2 regions of the Hydrogenophaga sp. SNF1 genome follow, and region 2 is predicted to be linked to the other one. Evidence: predicted binding sites of a transcription regulator. Region 2 holds the regulator's gene; the other holds the start of a gene.
The links. The regulator NrdR, encoded in region 2, represses ribonucleotide reductase genes. The targets are predictions, from matches to a motif close to CACNANATNTNGTG.

Region 1 (7,755 bases), 870 kb from region 2:
TCTGGCCGCCGCCAGCGAGCGCCCGGCCACCAGCAACGAGCCCACGCGCAGCGCGCCGCCGCCGCCCAGCGGGGTGCGCGCGCTCGCGCGCCTGGTGGGCCAGGCACCCAGCATCGTGCAGACCAAGGCGCGCATCGAGAAGGTCGCCACCAGCATGGCGCCGGTGCTCATCCTGGGCGAGTCGGGCACCGGCAAGGAGCTCGTGGCGCGCGCCGTGCACGAATGCAGCCACCGCGCCAGCGGCCCCTTCGTGGCGGTGAACTGCGGCGCCATCCCCGAAAACCTCATCGAGGCCGAGTTCTTCGGCGCCCGCAAGGGCGCCTACACCGGCGCCAGCGCCGATCGCGAAGGCTATTTCCAGGCCGCGCACGGCGGCACCCTGTTCCTCGACGAGATCGGCGACCTGCCCCTGTCCATGCAGGCCAAGCTGCTGCGCGCCATCCAGGAACGCCGGGTGCGATCGCTCGGCGCGGTACAGGAGGACGTGGTCGACGTGCGCCTGGTCAGCGCCACCCACCGCGACCTGCCCGCGCTGGTGCAGGCCGGCCAGTTCCGCCAGGACCTGTACTACCGGCTGAACGTGATCGGCCTGCGCACGCCCGCGCTGCGCGACCGACCCGAGGACCTGCCCCTGCTCGCGCAGGCCCTGCTCGAGCGCCTGTGCGCCGAAGCCGGCCAGGCCGTGCCCGAACTCTCGCCGGCCGCGCTGGCCTGGCTGCAGGCGCGCGAGCTGCCGGGCAACGTGCGCGAGCTCGAGAACCTGCTGCAGCGCGCGCTCGCGCTGGCCAGCGGCCCCGTGCTGCAACCCGCCGATTTCGGCGAAACCGGCGACACCGAGCCCGCCACGCTGCCCGACCCGCTGCCCGACGCACCGGTGCCGGCTGGCGGACCCTACCGCTTCGTGCCCTTGACGCCGCCGGCCGCCTCCGCCGACGAGCCCGCCCTGCCCAGCGATCTGCAGAGCTACCTCGACGAGCAGGAACGCCAGGTGCTGCTCAAGGCCCTGCAGGAATGCGGCTACAACCGCACCGCGGCGGCGGCAAGGCTGGGCCTGAACCTGCGGCAGATCCGCTACCGCATCCAGCGCCTGGGCATCGTGGTGCCCGGCGCGACCGGCCATGGCGACACCGACGCCACCGATTGAGCCCCGCTGGCACGGCGGCTGGTGGCGCGGCGCTCGGCGGATCGATTCGCCCAACCATGGCGCGCGGCCGCGCGGCACGGCCGTCGACCTGATCGTGCTGCACTCCATCAGCCTGCCACCCGGCGTGTACGGGGGCGACGAGGTCGAGCGCCTGTTCACCAACCGGCTCGACTGGGACGCGCACGCCTACTTCCAGGCCATCCGCGGCATCGAGGTCTCGGCGCATTTCTTCGTGCGCCGCGACGGTCGGGTGCTCCAGTTCGTCTCCACCGCGCGCCGCGCCTGGCACGCCGGCGCCTCGCACTGGCGGGGCCGCGACAACTGCAACGACTTCTCCGTTGGCATCGAGCTCGAAGGCCTGGAGGGCGAGGCCTTCGAGGCCGCGCAGTACGCGGCGCTGGCGCGGCTGTGCCGCGCGCTGCGCGCACGCCACCCGATCGCGCACGTGGCCGGGCACGAGCACATCGCGCCGGGCCGCAAACACGACCCCGGGCCGGGTTTCGACTGGCCCCGGTTGCGACAGCTCGTCGGGTGGAACCCCTCGTGTTTTCCCGAGGCCACAGGCTGAGGGTATCGGGGTGTTTCGCGCGCCACCCCAAGCGCGCCATCGGACACCAGAGACGGCACGCGGCCTGCGGCACCGAATCGCCTTGCACCCCGCATGAACACTGCGCTTTTCGAGTGAAACGCAGGCGCCGCCAATGCTGCGCGCGCGCCCTCGCGCGGCGGCTGTTTCCCTGAGGGCATCCATCGGCCGCGATGGATTCACAAACACTATCGGTAGTGCCTTGTTGCCCCCCTACACACCAGATATAGTGTGCCCCCGGATACCCCCCAACCCTGAAAACCGCGCCGCCGCGAGCCCACCCGGCGCCAGGCACCAGGGGCGGATCGACCCGATCACCGAGAACAAATCCTGAATCGAGAGGAACCATGCTGAGCGCAGCCACCCCCCAGTCCCCCGCCGCCAACGTCCCGACATCCGCGCCCGGCGTCTCGCCCTCCCCCGCCATGGCCTCCGTGTCCGCCTACGCCCAGTACCAGATCATCCGGCGCAATGGCGCCGTGGTGCCCTTCGAGCCCAGCAAGATCGCCGTGGCCATGATGAAGGCCTTCCTGGCCGTGCACGGCACGCAGGGCGCGGCCTCGGCCAGCGTGCGCGAAACGGTGGACCAGCTGACGCAGGTCGTGGTGCGCGCCCTCATGCGTTCGCGTCCGGGCGGCGGCACCTTCCACATCGAGGACGTGCAGGACCAGGCCGAACTCGGCCTGATGCGCAGCGGCCACCATGAAGTCGCGCGCGCCTACGTGCTCTACCGCGAGCGCCGCGCCGCCGAGCGCGCCACCCAGGCCGCCACCGCGCGCGCCGCCGAGCCTCAGCTGCACGTACTCGACGGCGGCCAGCGCGTGCCGCTGGACATCGACGCCCTCACGCGCCTGATCACCGACGCCTGCGTCGGTCTGGGTGCCGACGTCAAGGCCGATCCCATCGTCGCCGAGACCAAGCGCAACCTGTACGACGGCGTGCCCATGGACGAGGTCTACAAGGCCGCCATCCTGGCCGCGCGCACACTGATCGAAAAAGACCCCGACTACACCTACGCCACCGCGCGCCTGCTGCTGCACACCATCGTCAAGGAGATCCTGGGCCAGGAAGTGCCGCAGGCGCAGATGGCCCAGCGCTACGCCGACTACTTCCCCGAGTTCATCCAGCGCGGCGTCAACGCCGAGCTGCTCAACCCGGACCTGCTGAACTTCGACCTCGCCCGCCTGGGCGCCGCGCTCAAGCCCGAGCGCGACCTGCAGTTCGACTACCTCGGCCTGCAGACCCTGTACGACCGCTACTTCCTGCACGTGCGCAAGACGCGCATCGAGCTGCCGCAGGCCTTCTTCATGCGCGTGGCCATGGGCCTGTCGCTCAACGAGATCGACCGCGAAGCCCGCGCCATCGAGTTCTACGAGATCCTCTCGACCTTCGACTTCATGAGCAGCACGCCCACGCTGTTCAACAGCGGCACGCTGCGCTCGCAGCTGTCCAGCTGCTACCTCACCACGGTGCCCGACGACCTCGACGGCATCTATGAGTCCATCAAGGAAAACGCCCTGCTGTCCAAGTTCGCCGGCGGCCTGGGCAACGACTGGACCCGCGTGCGCGCCCTGGGCAGCCACATCAAGGGCACCAACGGCGAATCGCAGGGCGTCGTGCCCTTCCTGAAAGTCGTCAACGACACCGCCGTGGCCGTGAACCAGGGCGGCAAGCGCAAGGGCGCGGTCTGCACCTACCTCGAGACCTGGCACCTCGACATCGAGGAGTTCCTGGAGCTGCGCAAGAACACCGGCGACGACCGCCGCCGCACCCACGACATGAACACCGCGAACTGGATTCCGGACCTGTTCATGAAGCGCGTGCTGGAAAAGGGCGAGTGGAGCCTGTTCTCCCCCTCCAACACCCCCGACCTGCACGACAAGTTCGGCACCGACTTCGAAAAGGCCTATGTGGCCTACGAGGAAAAGGCCGCGCGCGGCGAGATCAAGCCTTACAAGAAGGTGCCCGCCACCGACCTGTGGCGCAAGATGCTGTCGATGCTGTTCGAGACCGGCCACCCCTGGATCACCTTCAAGGACGCCTGCAACGTGCGCAGCCCGCAGCAGCACGCCGGCGTGGTGCACAGCTCCAACCTCTGCACCGAGATCACGCTCAACACCAGCGACACCGAGACCGCCGTGTGCAACCTCGGCTCGGTCAACCTGCTGCGCCACCTGAAGGACGGCGCGATCGACCACGACAAGCTGCGCAAGACCATCGCCACGGCCATGCGCATGCTCGACAACGTGATCGACATCAACTACTACGCGGTCAAGAAGGCGCGCGACTCCAACCTGCGCCACCGCCCGGTGGGCCTGGGCGTCATGGGCTTCCAGGACGCGCTGTACGAGCTGCGCATCCCCTACGCCTCGAACGAGGCGGTGGAATTCGCCGACCGCTCCATGGAAGCCGTCTGCTACTACGCCTATTGGGCTTCCACCGAACTGTCCCGCGAGCGCGGCCGCTACAGCAGCTTCAAGGGCTCGCTGTGGGACAAGGGCATCCTGCCGCCCGACACCCTGGACCTGCTGGCCCGCGAGCGCGGCGGCTACGTCGACGTCGACCGCTCCAGCAGCCTCGACTGGGACGCGCTGCGCCAGAAGATCGCCCGCGACGGCATGCGCAACTCCAACTGCGTGGCCATCGCCCCCACCGCCACCATCTCCAACATCATCGGCGTGGACGCCTCCATCGAGCCCTGCTTCGGCAACCTCTCGGTCAAGTCCAACCTGTCCGGCGAGTTCACCGTCATCAACGGCTACCTCGTCAAGGACCTCAAGCGCCTGGGCCTGTGGGACGACGTGATGGTCATGGACCTCAAGCACTTCGACGGTTCGCTGCGTCCCATCGACCGCGTGCCGCAGGACGTCAAGGCCCTGTACGCCACCGCCTTCGAGGTCGAGCCGGTGTGGCTGGTGGAGGCCGCGGCGCGCCGCCAGAAGTGGATCGACCAGGCGCAAAGCCTGAACATCTACATGGCCGGCGCCTCGGGCAAGAAGCTCGACGAAACCTACAAGCTCGCCTGGCTGCGCGGCCTCAAGACCACCTATTACCTGCGCACGACCTCGGCCACGCAGGTGGAGAAATCCACCGGTCGCACGGGCCAGCTCAATGCCGTGTCGGTGACGCCGAGCGCGCCGATGGCCGCGAGCGCCAGCGCCGCCGAAGCCGCGAGCGAACCCGCCACCGATGTGAAGTTCTGCGCCATCGACGACCCGGGTTGCGAGGCCTGTCAGTGATTCGGATTGCGCGCAATCGAAGCCCGAGGCGGTGCGAAACGTCGAATCATTCGATGCAACACCGCAACAGAATTCGTGAGCGCGCGGCCTGATTGCTTTGCAATTCGCACAGACACTTTGATAATTCGCTGAATCGGACCGATCCTTATGTTGACCTGGGAAGAACCCACAACGCCATCTTCGACGTCGACGCACAGCCCCCGCCCTTCCGGCCAGCCGGGCTTGCAAGTCTCATCCTTCGGTGAGGCACCTACTTCCGTCGCCAGCGCTGCCGCCTTCGCCGCGGCCGCCGCGCAGTCCCCGTCGCCAGAAGCCCAGCGCGCCAAGCAGGCCGCGCCGCAGCGCCGCATCAACGTGGCCGACAAGCGCATCATCAACGGCCAGACCGACGTCAACCAGCTCGTTCCCTTCAAATACAAGTGGGCCTGGGAGAAGTACCTGGCCACCTGCGCCAACCACTGGATGCCGCAGGAAGTGAACATGAGCCGCGACATCGCGCTCTGGAAGGACCCCAACGGCCTCACCGAGGACGAGCGCCGCATCGTCAAGCGCAACCTGGGCTTCTTCGTCACCGCCGACTCGCTGGCCGCCAACAACATCGTGCTGGGCACCTACCGCCACATCACGGCGCCCGAGTGCCGCCAGTTCCTGCTGCGCCAGGCCTTCGAGGAAGCGATCCACACGCACGCCTACCAGTACATCGTGGAATCGCTGGGCCTGGACGAGGCCGAGATCTTCAACGCCTACAACGAGGTGCAGTCGATCCGCGACAAGGACGAGTTCCTGATCCCCTTCATCGAGGCGATCATGGACCCGAACTTCCACACGGGCACGCCCGAGAACGACCAGACGCTGCTCAAGAGCCTGATCGTCTTCGCCTGCCTCATGGAAGGCATGTTCTTCTACGTCGGCTTCACCCAGATCCTGGCGCTGGGCCGGCAGAACAAGATGACCGGCGCCGCCGAGCAGTACCAGTACATCCTGCGCGACGAGTCGATGCACTGCAATTTCGGCATCGACCTGATCAACGCGATCAAGATGGAGAACCCGCTGCTCTGGACGGCCGAATTCAAGGCCGAGGTCAAGGAGCTGTTCCTCAAGGCTGTCGAGCTCGAATACCGCTACGCCGAGGACACCATGCCGCGCGGCGTGCTGGGCCTCAATGCCTCCATGTTCAAGGGCTATCTGCGCTACATCGCCAACCGGCGCGCCACGCAGATCGGCCTGGAGCCCCTGTTCCCGAACGAAGAGAACCCGTTCCCCTGGATGAGCGAAATGATCGATCTCAAGAAGGAACGCAACTTCTTCGAAACGCGGGTGATCGAGTACCAATCGGGCGGAGCGTTGTCCTGGGACTGATGTCCCGGCCGGACGCTTCGCGCATTGCCAGAAAACAAGAACACGAATTGAATCATCAGGACAGCCGCAGGGCGCGCAGACGCCCGCGCTGGCCTGACCCCCGGATTCAGCGCCCTGGGGTCTGTTGTGGATGCATCCACCTGACCGCAGTACGTTGAATCGCTTCACCGGCCATCCGACCGGCTGAAGTGCTCTTTGCAACTTGATCAAGGAGAAAGCAATGGCAACTGCGAAGAAGGCCCCGGCCAAGAAGGCTGCGGCGAAGAAGGCGCCGGCGAAGAAGAAAGTCGCCGCCAAGAAAGCCCCGGCGAAGAAAGTCGTGGCGAAGAAGGCTCCGGCGAAGAAAGTCGCGGCGAAGAAGGCCCCGGCGAAGAAGAAAGTCGCTGCCAAGAAAGCCCCGGCGAAGAAAGTCGCGGCGAAGAAGGCTCCGGCGAAGAAGAAAGTCGCCGCCAAGAAAGCCCCGGCGAAGAAAGTCGCGGCGAAGAAGGCTCCGGCGAAGAAAGCCGTTGCCAAGAAAGCGCCGGCGAAGAAAGCCGCTGCGAAGAAGGCGCCCGCGAAGAAGGCGGCGGCCAAGAAGGCTCCTGCGAAAAAGGCTGCCCCTGCGAAGAAGGCGGCCCCCGCAAAAAAAGCTGAGCCGGCCAAGAAGCCGGCTGCCCCTGCTCCCGCGGCCGCTCCCGCCGCTCAGACCAAGCTCAACCCTCAAGCCGCCTGGCCGTTCCCGACGTCCAGCAAGCCCTGAGACAGCCTTGAGTTGATCTGAAAGCCCGGTGCGAAAGCACCGGGCTTTTTTCATTGCCGGTCCGCGTTCAGGCCTTGAGCGCGGCGTCCACCGTGTAGTTCTGCGGACCACGCACCGCGATCTTGAGCGCCCCCAGGCGGTTGCCCAGTTCGGCGCAGCGCGCCAGCGGCCAGCCCTGCGAAAGGCCGTGCAGCAGGGCCGCGCGGAAGGCGTCGCCGCAGCCCGTGGGGTCGATCACGGCCTCGGCCTTCACACCCGGCACGCGCGTGGCCACACCGCCTTCCCACACATCGCAGCCCTGGTCGGCGAGCGTGACCACCAGACCACGCACGCGCCGGGAGATGTCCGCCAACGACAGGCCCGTGCGGTCGCAGAGCATGCGGCCTTCATAGTCGTTCACCGCCACCCAGCTCGCCTGGTCGATGAAGCGCAGCAGCTCCTCGCCATTGAACATGGGCAGGCCCTGGCCCGGATCGAACACGAAGGGCACGCCCGCGGCCTTGAGCTGCGCGGCGTGGGAGAGCATGGCCTCGCGGCCGTCGGGCGCGATGATGCCCAGCGCCAGATCCTGGCGAGCGGGCACGGGCGTGTCGTGCGCGAAGGACATCGCGCCCGGGTGGAACGCCGTGATCTGGTTGTTGTCGCGGTCGGTCATGATCATGGCCTGCGCCGTGTATGCGTCGGCCAC
Region 2 (7,755 bases):
CGCCCGCGCCGCCAGGCCGGGCGTTCAGCCGTTCGCCTGGGCAGCCCTTGTCACGCGCAAGGTTCCTCGTCATTCAGGACTGCCATGTACGACCGCCGCATCCTCATCGAACAGACCGACCCCGAGCTGTTTGCCGCCATCCAGGCCGAAAACGCCCGCCAGGAACACCACATCGAGCTCATCGCGAGCGAGAACTACGCCAGCCCGGCCGTGATGGCCGCGCAGGGCACCCAGCTCACCAACAAGTACGCCGAGGGCTACCCCGGCCGCCGCTACTACGGCGGCTGCGAGTACGTCGACGTGGCCGAGCAGCTGGCCATCGACCGCATCAAGCAGCTCTTCGGCGCCGAAGCCGCCAACGTGCAGCCGCACTGCGGCGCCTCGGCCAACGAAGGCGTGTTCCTGGCCTTCCTCAAGCCCGGCGACACCATCATGGGCATGAGCCTGGCCGAAGGCGGCCACCTCACCCACGGCATGGCGCTCAACATGAGCGGCAAGTGGTTCAACGTGGTCTCCTACGGTCTCAACGAGAAGGAAGAGATCGACTACGACGCCATGGAGCGCAAGGCCCACGAGACCAAGCCCAAGCTCATCATCGCCGGCGCCTCGGCCTACAGCCTGCGCATCGACTTCGCGCGCTTCGCCAAGGTGGCCAAGGACGTGGGCGCGCTCTTCATGGTCGACATGGCGCACTATGCCGGCCTGATCGCCGCCGGCGTCTACCCCAACCCGGTGCCGCACGCCGACGTGGTGACCTCCACCACCCACAAGAGCCTGCGCGGCCCGCGCGGCGGCTTCATCCTCATGAAGGCCGAGCACGAGAAAGCCATCAACAGCGCCATCTTCCCCGGCCTGCAGGGTGGCCCGCTGATGCACGTGATCGCCGCCAAGGCGGTGGCCTTCAAGGAGGCGCTCTCGCCCGAGTTCAAGGCCTACCAGCAACAGGTGCTGAAGAACGCCCAGATCGTGGCCGAGACGCTCACCCAGCGCGGCCTGCGCATCGTGAGCGGCCGCACCGAAAGCCACGTCATGCTGGTCGACCTGCGCGCCAAGGGCATCACCGGCAAGGAAGCCGAGGCGGTGCTGGGCCAGGCGCACATGACGATCAACAAGAACGCCATCCCGAACGACCCCGAGAAGCCGATGGTGACCAGCGGCGTGCGCATCGGCACCCCGGCCATGACCACGCGCGGCTTCAAGGACGAGGAAGCGCGCCTGACCGCCAACCTGGTGGCCGACGTGCTCGACAACCGCGACCCGGCCAACATCGCCGCGGTGCGCGAGAAGGTCAACGCGCTGACCGCGCGTTTCCCGGTCTACCGCTGAACCCGGAGCGGCGGCGATGCGGTGCCCCTTCTGCGGCCATCTCGAGACCCAGGTGGTCGAGACGCGGGTCTCGGAAGACGCCGACTTCATCCGCCGCCGCCGCCGCTGCGGCCACTGCGAGAAGCGCTTCACCACCTACGAGCGGCCCGACGTCAGCTTTCCGATGGTGGTCAAGAAGGACGGCCGCCGCGTCGAGTACGTACCCGACAAGCTGCGCGCCTCCTTCGCGCTGGCCCTGCGCAAGCGCCCGGTGAGCACCGAGCAGGTCGATGCCGCGATCGAGCGCATCGAGGAAAAGCTGCTCAACCTGGGCGTGCGCGAGATTGCGGCCAACCGCATCGGCGAGATGGTGATGCGCGAGCTCAAGAAGCTCGACAAGGTCGCCTACATCCGCTTCGCCAGCGTTTACCGCAGCTTCGAGGACATCGACGAGTTCCGGGCGCTGGTGGATGAGGTGAAGCGCTGATGGCCTGCGGGCGCTCCAGTCCATCGGCGGATGCATGGCATGGAGAATAGGCGGAAAAAATAGTTCTTTAGGGGTATTTATTGACGAGAAAAAACCCCGTCGAAAAGCCAACCGTTCGTCTCGCACAGCCCACACTTCGGCGCTTGTGCCGGATACCCCTAGACCGCCCGTCGACAATCCGGGCGTGAAACATCCGCTAACCACCTACCGTTTCCATCGCCAGCAGCAGGGGTTCACGGTTATCGAGTTGATGACGGTGCTCACCTTGCTCGCCGTGCTGGCCGTGCTGGCGACGCCAGCTTGGCGAACCTTGGTGGTCCGCAACGCGATCCGCTCAATGACGAACGACTACACCCTTTCGGTGTACTTCGCCAGAACTGAGGCGGTTCGCCAGAACTCCCCCGTCACGATCTGCCCCAGCAACAACGGCACCAACTGCACCGATAGCGCACTGGAAGCCGGGTGGATCGTTTTCGCCGGCCTGCCCAATGCTGCCGCCCCAACCATCCTTCAAGACACTCTGCCGAGGGCGAGGGTTCGAACCGCGTTCAGCGACAACGCCGTAGCCAGTCGCGCCCTTACGTTCCTTCCCAACGGTCAGCCCGCCGCCAATTTCGCTGGGAACACACTGCGCGTGTGTTCAACCGAAGCGGACTTTGCCAATCTGTCGCGCGACATCACCATCACCCGGGCCGCGCGCATCAATGTGGTAACCCCTGGCGTATGCAACATTCCCTGACTTGCACAGGCCGCATTTCACGGCAACGTGGTGCCTCACTGCTAGAAGTGCTCATCACCATGCTGGTGGTGGCCATAGGCCTGCTCGGCGTTGCCGGACTGCAACTCGCCTCCACACGGTATCAGCAGACATCGACCGTACGCACACAAGCCCTCCTGCAAGCCGACGTCATCATCGAGAAGATGCGTGTCAACAATGCCAACCTCACCTTTTCGAATCTCCTGACAGCGCAAGCCAACCCCGAAACCGCCTATCTGGCAGAAGACGAGTACGACGCTGCCGACGCGTTACCCGATGACCCGGGATGCGGGCTTAGCGGTCAACCAGATTGCACCGCAGCGCAATCCGCCCAGCGCGATCTCCGCGAATGGCGGCAGTCACTCGCGCGTGAACTGCCAGGAGGGCGTGGTTCAATTTTCCCTGTCGCGAATGCAGGCGGAACGACGGAGCCCAATGCCCGTCTGGTGGTTGTCATGTGGCGTGAAAAGGCAGAGGCAGTCACCGACGAGAACACCGCCGAGGCCGCCGACGCATCCTGCCCTGGCGACCCAGTCCCTGGCATCCGGTGCCTCAACATTTGGGTGACACCATGAAGATCGCTTCGTCCACCGCACGACAAAGAGGTTTGACCCTCATTGAATTGCTTGTCAGTCTGGTCATCGGCCTGGTGATCCTGGCCGCGATTGGCACGGTCTACCTCAATACTACGAATACCACCCGGCAACGCGAAGACCAAGCGCAGTTGAACGAGCCTGCCAGGGTAGTGATGCGCATGTTGAAGCAAAGTCTTACGCAAGCGGGGTATGTGGATTTTTTTGACCTAGACGCCGCCAACCGCGCGCAGGCTGCGGCAGTGTTTGTGCCAGGCAACGCCGTGCAAACCAATATGTTCGTGCGGGTGCCGTCCGCCACACCCCTTCCTTCCCCGCTGAGCCAATTCTTCGGCGGTCTGACGCCGGTGTTTGGCTGCGATGGCGCCATGACGAGCTCACCCAACACAATCGCCACGTCGGCACCACCAGCAGCGCAAGCTTGCGGAGCAGCAAATGCCACGCGCCATACGCTGCAAATTGCCTACCAAGGACTGCCAAACAACCCGGCCAATCCAAGCAATAGCCTTGTGCCTGCGGATACGACCACTGGCGACGGCCTGGATTGCCTGCAGCGTGTGCCCGCTGCCGGGGTAATGGTGATCAATCGCTTCTCAGCCCCTGCGCCAGCGGCAGGCGCGGCGTCTCAATTGATGTGCGAGGGCTCTGGGGCAGCCGGTGCGCAACCCATTGCCGAAGGCGTCGAAGAGTTTGTGTTGCGCTATCAGATGTCGGCGCCTGGCACAGCCGGCAACCTCGTCGCCGCAGGCAGCGGACAACAACGCTATCTCAGTGCCAGCGACGTCACGGCCAGTGCGCAGGGTTGGGCTGCCGTCACGGCTGTCGAGATCTGCATCGTAGCGGCGACGCCCGTTACGTCTGGCGCAGCCGCGCAAGGCACGGCAGCGCTGCAAGCGACCCGACCCACTTGCACGCGGGATGCCGACGGCGCATTCGACGCGAACGTTGCCAGGGCGGCAGGTGACAACCGGTTATGGAAGCGATACGTCTCCGTTGTCTCACTTCGCAACGCAGTTTTCGCCACCCCCTTATGAGCCCGGCACACATGCATCGCCAACGCTCCAAGGGCTTCGTGCTCGTCACGAGCCTCATTTTCCTTATCGTGCTCTCGGTATTGGGAGTCATGGCCATGCGCGGCTCATTGTTTGAAGAGCGTATGGCCGCCAATGATCGCGACATGGCCACGGCCCGCGAATTCGCAGAAATGGCGCTACGCGATGCTGAGCGCGACATATTAGGATTGAGCTTCGACGGCACCACCTATTGCCGAGCCCCTGACGGCTCCACTGCGTGCACTACCGTACGCCCGCTCGGAACCCGGCCGACCAGCGATGCGGACTCCGGCAACTTCTGGGTGGCTGCCAATCCCATTGTCGATGACATTGGCCTAGACAATGGTGGAATCGGCAGCGCACCAGAGCAGCAGGGCGTATTCAATGCCCGCTCAGCCACCGCTTGCGGCATGCCTGTCTGGGGTGGGGCCAATTGGGGGGATGGTGCAGTCCCTCCCCGCAGTTGCGCCGGGGTGATTGGCGCCGCGGTACCAACCATCGCATACGGCACTTTCACCGATGCGCCCCTACCCGCGGGCGTTACGGCGCCCCGATACATCATCGAGTTGTTCAAAGCCGACGATCTCGGCATTACCCCACCGTCGAACAAGCTCTTCTTCCGCATCACCGCCGTAGGCTTTGGTCGCACGCAAGGCGTCGCAGGGCGCACGTCGGTGACTCTGCAATCGGTTTTCTCACCGCTTTGATCTCGCTCAGGAACCTCATCATGAAAACCTCATGTGAACTCCGACTGGCGGCAGGCCTGCTGGCCTCCGCCTTCGCGGTGACGGCGTTGGCATTCGAGCCTGTTCAGCAACCCCCCGCCACCAGCGCCGTGCCAGGCAACGTCATGTTGGCGCTGTCCGTCGAATTTCCGACAGGCCTCCAGGTCTCCTACACAAGTACGACGTACAGCAGCCCGACCAAATACGAGGGCTACTTCGACAATCGCAAATGCTATACCTACGACAGCACCGCTGAAGTATTCAATCCCACCAGCGCCATCACCTCGACCGGAGGGTGTGGCAGCTCCGAATGGAGCGGAAACCTGCTGAATTGGCTCACCATGACCAACTTGGATCAGTTTCGCTCGGTGATGACAGGAGGCACGCGCGACAATTTCTCCGCAAAGGCCCTGAGCAACAACAACTACTACGGCGACACCACGAGCCGCACCATCCTGATCCGATCATTTAGTGACCGGAACAGCTACAACCCAAACAAAACACTCCCCAGCGGCTCCAGCGCGCCACTCCCTAGCACTTTCCGGGGCAAGACCGTGCGCTCTGGGGGCTATGGCTCAAAATTCATTGTGTCTGACAGCGGTTTTTCCGATATGACAGACACACAACAAAGGCAGAGCTGTAGCCAACACACCGACTTGAACCGACTCGGATGTTTCAACATCCGAGTGTCGGCCTGCGTTATGTCGCCGGCTCAGGGGGTCACAGGAAATACCCGAGAAGCCAACTGCCAAGCCAAGTACTCGGGAGTGGCCAAGCCCGAAGGATTGATTCAAGAGTACGCGGCGACCCTGCGATTCGCAGCTTTCGGCTACCTCAACCAAACGGGAAATGACCGCAACGGCGGCGTGCTGCGTTCGGCCATGAAAAGCGTAGGGCCGGTCGCGGCCACCAGCACAGGCGTCACCACCAATGCAAACGTCGAATGGAACACGACCACTGGCGTCATCTTGGTCAACCCGGATCCCACCGATGCCACAGCGAGCGGCGTCAGCAATTCGGGCCTAATGAACTACCTCAACAAGTTCGGTTATGCCGCAGGCTACAAAGGCAATGACCCCGTCAGCGAGCTGTACTACGCGGCCCTGCGCTACATGCGCGGCTACGCACTGCCCACCAGCTACACAGACAACCTCACCAACGCCTATAAAGACGGGTTCCCTGTGATCACTGGCAGCGCCCATGAGCGGGGCGGCAACCGGGATCCGATGATCAACACCTGCCAGAAGAACTTCATCCTGGGAATTGGGGACATTTACACCCACCAAGATGGCCAGCTGCCTGGCAGAACCGGCGGACCCTCCGACCCCAACGGCTTGAACGTCGACACCCTGTGGAGCCACCTTACCGACCAAGAAGGCAGCACGTCATGGACAGGTGGCGCCAGCGGCGGCACACCCTACATCGCAGGACTCGCACATTGGGCAAACACCAATGACATCCGCGAGGAATCCGCCATGCCTGGCAAACAAACGGTTCGGACGTACTGGGTCGACGTGCTGGAAAACGGGAACGGCGTTGGTGGCATGCCCGCCGCCGGCACGCTGAAGACCCAGTACTGGCTCGCAGCCAAGTACGGCGGATTTGACAGCACACTGACCCCCGCAGACAACCCGAATGTGAAACTGGACCCCGCCAGTCCGGTGTCGTGGGACAAAGACGGCGATGGCGTCCCCGACACTTGGTTTGCGGGAAGCACGCCAACCTTGTTGAAGTCAGGCCTCGCTGCGGCCTTCAGCAACATCAATGCCGAAGCCGGTGCCGGCGCGGCTTCCAGTGCGGCGGTAACGTCTAGCCGCCAGACAGACACCAGTGAAATCATTTACGCGGGATATGACCCCAAAACCTGGACGGGAAATGTTCGTTCCTGTTCACCGACTCAGACCGCCACGCAATGCGCCAATAATCCTCGATGGGATGCATCCAATTGGCTCAACAGCGCCACCAATCCTGTCGCGGCCGCAGACAAGCTAACCCCCAGCACTCGAAAAATCTTCACGTCCACGCGCAGCGGCGGCACATTTGCATCGATGCCATTTCTGTGGGACAGCTTGAACAGCACGCAACAAAATACCCTGAATAGCGACGCCAACGGCGCCAACCGCGTCGCCTTTTTGCGTGGCGCTCGCACCCATGAGGGCACACTCTTTCGGGTCCGCCCCACCAACCTTCTGGGGGATGTCGTCAATGCAGGCGTTACCTATCTGGCCGGCCCTGGCCCCGCATTGACGGGCGCCAATTTTCCTGGCCATACCGCCTACAGAAACACCAATAAAACCCGACCAGCCGTGGTATATGTTGGGGCCAACGATGGCATGCTGCACGCGTTCTCCGGAGTCAATGGCAAGGAATTATTTGGCTATATCCCCGGAAGCGTATTTAACAAGCTGAATGGCCTATCGGCATTTAGCTTCCGTCATGAGTATTTGGTAGATGGCACGCCCATGGTGGGCGACTTTGAGAGAACCGGCTCAACCGCTACGGCCCCAAGCTGGGGCACGATATTGGTTGGAGGCCTGGGTGCTGGCGGGCGTGGTTATTATGCGCTCGACATTACCAATCAAAGCAATTTCGCAACTTCCACTGAAGCCGCATTGGCCTCCAGCGTTCCCATGTGGGAATTTACCTCCGCCGACGATGTGGACCTCGGTTTCACGTTCAATGAACCGTCAATCCATCCAGGCAATGGTACCTATCGCCAGATCTCGAAAGTGGCCGATGCGACAGAGGCAACTGGCGTTTGGCGGGTCATTGTGGGGAATGGCTATGGCTCGATTGACGCAAGCAACAACCCCATCGGCAAAGCCATTCTATTCAT

Region 1: SOM08_RS04970 (ribonucleoside-diphosphate reductase subunit alpha) is a predicted target of NrdR. The motif match lies at 1,949-1,962, and genes of this name have one in related genera.

The regions. Positions count from the first base shown of each region.
Region 1 is NZ_CP139793.1:1,015,593-1,023,347, reverse strand. Features, by position in the region: gene SOM08_RS04980 (sigma-54-dependent transcriptional regulator) at 1-1,144, shown strand, start outside; gene ampD (1,6-anhydro-N-acetylmuramyl-L-alanine amidase AmpD) at 1,119-1,712, shown strand; gene SOM08_RS04970 (ribonucleoside-diphosphate reductase subunit alpha) at 2,156-4,969, shown strand; gene SOM08_RS04965 (ribonucleotide-diphosphate reductase subunit beta) at 5,117-6,328, shown strand; gene SOM08_RS04960 (histone H1-like DNA-binding protein) at 6,549-7,067, shown strand; gene SOM08_RS04955 (carbohydrate kinase family protein) at 7,135-7,755, opposite strand, start outside.
Region 2 is NZ_CP139793.1:1,887,916-1,895,670, reverse strand. Features, by position in the region: ZMP/ZTP riboswitch at 1-49, shown strand, start outside; gene glyA (serine hydroxymethyltransferase) at 85-1,326, shown strand; gene nrdR (transcriptional regulator NrdR) at 1,343-1,792, shown strand; gene SOM08_RS09170 (GspH/FimT family pseudopilin) at 1,977-2,531, shown strand; gene pilV (type IV pilus modification protein PilV) at 2,579-3,124, shown strand; gene SOM08_RS09160 (PilW family protein) at 3,121-4,176, shown strand; gene SOM08_RS09155 (pilus assembly PilX family protein) at 4,188-4,901, shown strand; gene SOM08_RS09150 (pilus assembly protein) at 4,922-7,755, shown strand, end outside.